2 regions of the Aurantimonas sp. A2-1-M11 genome follow, and region 2 is predicted to be linked to the other one. Evidence: predicted binding sites of a transcription regulator. Region 2 holds the regulator's gene; the other holds the start of a gene.
The links. The regulator PhoB, encoded in region 2, activates phosphate uptake and scavenging genes when phosphate is short. The targets are predictions, from matches to a motif close to TGTCATNNANCTGTCAT.
Positions count from the first base shown of each region.

Region 1: a site for PhoB is predicted at 1,253-1,269, ahead of phnC (phosphonate ABC transporter ATP-binding protein). Genes of this name have one in related genera too.

Region 1 covers NZ_JAZHLI010000001.1:117,123-119,321, reverse strand. The annotation lists gene phnD (phosphonate ABC transporter substrate-binding protein) at 1-292, opposite strand, end outside; gene phnC (phosphonate ABC transporter ATP-binding protein) at 331-1,185, opposite strand; gene VQ042_RS00555 (DapH/DapD/GlmU-related protein) at 1,300-1,917, opposite strand; gene phnL (phosphonate C-P lyase system protein PhnL) at 1,914-2,199, opposite strand, start outside.
Region 2 covers NZ_JAZHLI010000011.1:53,367-55,565, reverse strand. The annotation lists gene pstB (phosphate ABC transporter ATP-binding protein PstB) at 1-37, shown strand, start outside; gene phoU (phosphate signaling complex protein PhoU) at 57-794, shown strand; gene phoB (phosphate regulon transcriptional regulator PhoB) at 796-1,539, shown strand; gene VQ042_RS07400 (GcrA family cell cycle regulator) at 1,638-2,198, opposite strand.

The DNA.
Region 1 (2,199 bases), on a different contig from region 2:
CGACGGCTTCCATGGCCGACTTGTTGCCGTACCAGGCCAGCTGCACCTTGTCGAAGCGCATGCCCTCGATGACGCCGGCATAGTCGGAGGCAAAGAACGGCTTCACGGTGAGGCCGGTCTTTTCCTCCATGTCGGCCAGGAAGGGCTCCCACTTGGGGCGCAGGTTCTGCTGGCTCTCGGTGGAGATGATGCCGAAATTGATTTCGCTCGGCGCCGCGTCCTGGGCGAGGGCGGCATGCGAGATGCCGGCGGCCATCGTGGCGGCGGCAAGAGTCCGAAGGACCATGTTCATGGGCTTGTTCCCTGTTGCGGTTGGCGGTTGTTGCGGCGTCAGGCCGGCACGAGCGTCGGCGCCTTCACCGATGGCTTCTTCACGGACTGCGTCCGCCGGTCGTCGACCGGCAGGGCGTCCGGGAGGACGAGTTCTTCCGAATCCGCTCCGTAGAGATCGGTCAGGAATGCGTTGGTCAGCGCCTCGGACGGGCCGTCATAGACGATCTGCCCGCCACGCATGGCGATGGTGCGGGCGCAATAGCGGCGCGCATATTCGACCTGGTGCAGCGATACGACCGCCGTGATCCCCTCGGTCCGGTTGATGTCGGCGATGACGTCCATCACGCGGCGGGCCGAGGCGGGATCGAGGGATGCGATCGGCTCGTCGGCCAGGATCACCCGCGACTTCTGCACGAGGCTGCGGGCGATGGCGGCGCGCTGCTGCTGGCCGCCCGAAAGGGTGGAGGCGCGCTGCCAGGCGACCTCGGGAATGCCGACGCGGGTCAGCGCGGCGCGGGCCGCGAACTTCTCGGCGCGTGAGAACAGTCCGAGCGTGCCGCGCCAGCGCGGAATGCGGCCGAGATTGCCAAGCAGGACGTTGGTGATCACCGGCAGACGGGAGACCAGATTGAACTGCTGGAAGATGACGCCGATCTCCCGGCGCATGGCGCGGGCGCCCGCACCGAGCCGGCCATCGGTCTGGATGGACGCGCCGAACAGCGCGATGCTCGATCCGGTTCCCCGGTCCGCGCGCTCGAGGCCGGCGATGTGGCGGATCAGCGTCGACTTGCCGGAACCGGATGCGCCGATCAGGGCAACCATCTCGCCTTCCGCGATGGACAGACTGACCTTGTCGAGAGCCTGGGTGAGGCCGAAGCGCTTGGACAAATCTGTGATCGCGATGGCGGTCATGGGGCCTCCGTCCGGCTGTTGACGGACGACTCATAGGAGCGCCGCATGTGAGCCCGATGACGGGATGGTAAACGTTGAATGACACTTGCCGGCCGGCGCCCGGGGGCCAGTGGCTCAGCCGCCGTGGCGTTCCAGGAAGCCCTGCGCATCGAGGCTGCGAAAGTCGGCGAGCGCCGCCTTCAGGGTTTCGTGCGGCCAGTCCCACCAGGCCAGCGCGTCCATCCTGGCGCCGACCCCCTCGGCAAAACGCGGACGGATGAACTTGGCCGGGACGCCGCCCACGATGGCGTAGGCGGGCACGTCCTTCGACACGACGGCGCCGGCGCCGACGACCGCACCGTTGCCGATGGTCACGCCCGGCAGGATCGTGACGCCATGGCCGATCCAGACATCGTGGCCGATCACGACGCGGTGCGCCCGGCGCCACTCGAAGAAGGCGGTCTCGTTCACCTCGCCCTCGAAATAGTCGCCGGCGCGGTAGGTGAAGTGGTGCTGGGTGGCGCGCCATGTGGGATGGTTGGTGGCGTTGATCCGCACCGCGGCGGCGATGTTGGCGAACTTGCCGATCGCCGCGCACCAGATACTGCAATCTTCCATGACGTAGGAATAGTCGCCGAGCACCGTCTCGGCGAGGCGGCTTCGCCCGGCGATCTCGGTATAGCGGCCGATGTCACAATCCTCGACCTCGGCGTTCGGGTGGATCAGCGGCGTCACGGACAGTCGCGGCATCAGGCCGCTGCCCGGGCGGAAAACGTCGAGACGTCGACGATGCGCGTGGCGATCCGGTCGCGCACCTCGCCATCGTGGAAGATGCCGAGGATGGCGGTGCCTGCGGCCTTCTTCGCTTCGATCATCGCGCAGACCACGTCGCGGTTTTCCGCGTCCAGCGAGGCCGTCGGCTCGTCGAGCAGGAGCAGCGGATGGTCGGTGATGAAGCCCCGGGCGATGTTGACCCGCTGCTTCTCGCCGCCGGAAAATGTCGCCGGCGGCAGTTCGAACAGCGCCTCGGGCAGG
Region 2 (2,199 bases):
GCGCACCCAGGATTACATCACCGGCCGCTACGGCTGATCGACAGGAGGAAGCGGCCATGGTCATGTCCGAACACATCGTCACGTCCTACGAGGACGAGCTGAAGCTGATCGTCCGCCGGATCTCCGAGATGGGGGGCATGGCCGAGCGGATGGTCGAGCAATCCGTCGCCGCGCTGATGCGCAGCGACTGGGGCCTTGCCCAGTCGGTGGTCGCAGACGACGTGCTGCTGGACGAGGCGCAGCGCACGCTCGACGAGCGGGCGATCCTGACGATCGCCAAGCGCCAGCCCATGTCCGTAGACCTGCGCGAGATCGTCGGCGCGATCCGCATCTCCAACGATCTGGAGCGGATCGGCGACCTGGCCAAGAACATCGCCAAGCGGGTGATCGCGGTGCACGACCATGCCCAGCCGGTCCAGCTGGTGCGCGGCATCGAGCACATGTCGGAACTGGCGCTCGAACAGCTGAAGGAAGTGCTCGACGCCTATGGCGAGCGCGACTCCGAACGGGCGCTGGCGGTGCGCGACAATGACGAGCAGATCGACGCCATGTACACGTCGATCTTCCGTGAGCTGCTGACCTACATGATGGAGGATCCACGCAACATCACCTCCTGCACGCACCTTCTGTTCAGCGCCAAGAACATCGAGCGGATCGGCGACCACGCCACCAACATCGCCGAGACGATCTACTACATCGAGACCGGCCAGCAGATCGCGGACGAACGTCCGAAGGGCGACAAAACGGCGACGATGACGCAGCCCGTGCTGAACGCCCAGGATCGCGAGGTCTGAGATGAGCGCACGGATCGTCGTCGTCGAGGACGAGGAGGCCCTCGGGATCCTCCTGCGGTACAATCTCGAGGCCGAGGGCTATGTCGTCGACGTCATCGACCGGGGCGACGAGGCCGACATCCGGCTGAAGGAAGAAGTCCCGGACCTGCTGATCCTCGACTGGATGCTGCCGGGGCTGTCGGGTGTCGAGCTGTGCCGCCGCCTGCGCCAGCGCGAGGAGACCGAGCGCCTGCCGATCCTCATGCTGACGGCGCGCGGCGAGGAGAGCGAGCGGGTGCGCGGGCTTTCGGTCGGCGCCGACGACTACGTCGTCAAGCCGTTCTCGACGCCGGAGCTGATCGCCCGGGTTCGGGCGATGCTGCGCCGGTCCAAGCCGGAGAAGATTTCCAGCCAGCTCGTCGCCGGCGACATCGACCTCGACCGCGAGACGCACCGGGTGAGGCGCGGCGGCCGCGAGATCAAGCTCGGGCCGACGGAGTTCAAGCTGATGGAATTCTTCATGCAGTCGCCGGGCCGGGTGTTCTCCCGCGAGCAGCTGCTGGACGGCGTCTGGGGCCGGGACATCTATGTCGACGAGCGCACCGTGGACGTGCATGTCGGGCGCCTGCGCAAGGCGATCAATCGCGGCCGGCAGCGGGACCCGATCCGCACCGTGCGTGGCGCCGGCTACGCCCTCGACGAACAGTTCAGCGCATCCAAGCCCGTCGCGGCGCCGGCGCGCACGCGGGTCGGTGCGGGCGCCTGACACCGGGCCGCCCGCACCCGGCAGACATCACGGCATAGAAGACACCCCGCGCGGCCTGGCCTCGCGGGGTGTCTGTCGTTTCGACCGAAAGGGAGGCGTCAGCGCGAGCGGCGACGATCCGAGAAGGGCTGGAAGGCGAGCTTGGCGTGATAGGCGCAATAGGGCGAGGAATCGCGCGCGCTGTTGCCGCAGAAATGGAAGTCCGGCTTCATCGGGTCGCCGACCGGCCATTTGCAGGTGGTCTCGCTGAGTTCAACGAGGCTGAGCTTGCGGGCGATCGGCACCACTTCGGCGCTTTCGCGCGTGTGCGGCTCGGCGACCACCTCCAGCTCTTCCTCCGGCTCCATCTTGAGCGCGGTGGCGCCCATGGTGCGGGGCATGGCGCGGCCGGGGGCCTGCGCGGAGGCGGCGACGAGGCGTGCGGGCACGACCATCTCGACGGTCTCGACCTCGGCGGCACGGCGCGGGGCAGGGCGTTCGACCGCCACCGGCTGCGCCACATTGGGCTGGCGGGCCCGCGATTCGAGTTTCAGGCGGTGCACCTTGCCGATCACGGCATTGCGGCTGACGCCGCCGAGGCGATCGGCGATCTGGCTGGCACTCAGGCCTTCGGTCCAGAGCTGCTTCAACAGCTCCACGCGTTCGTCAGTCCAGCCCATG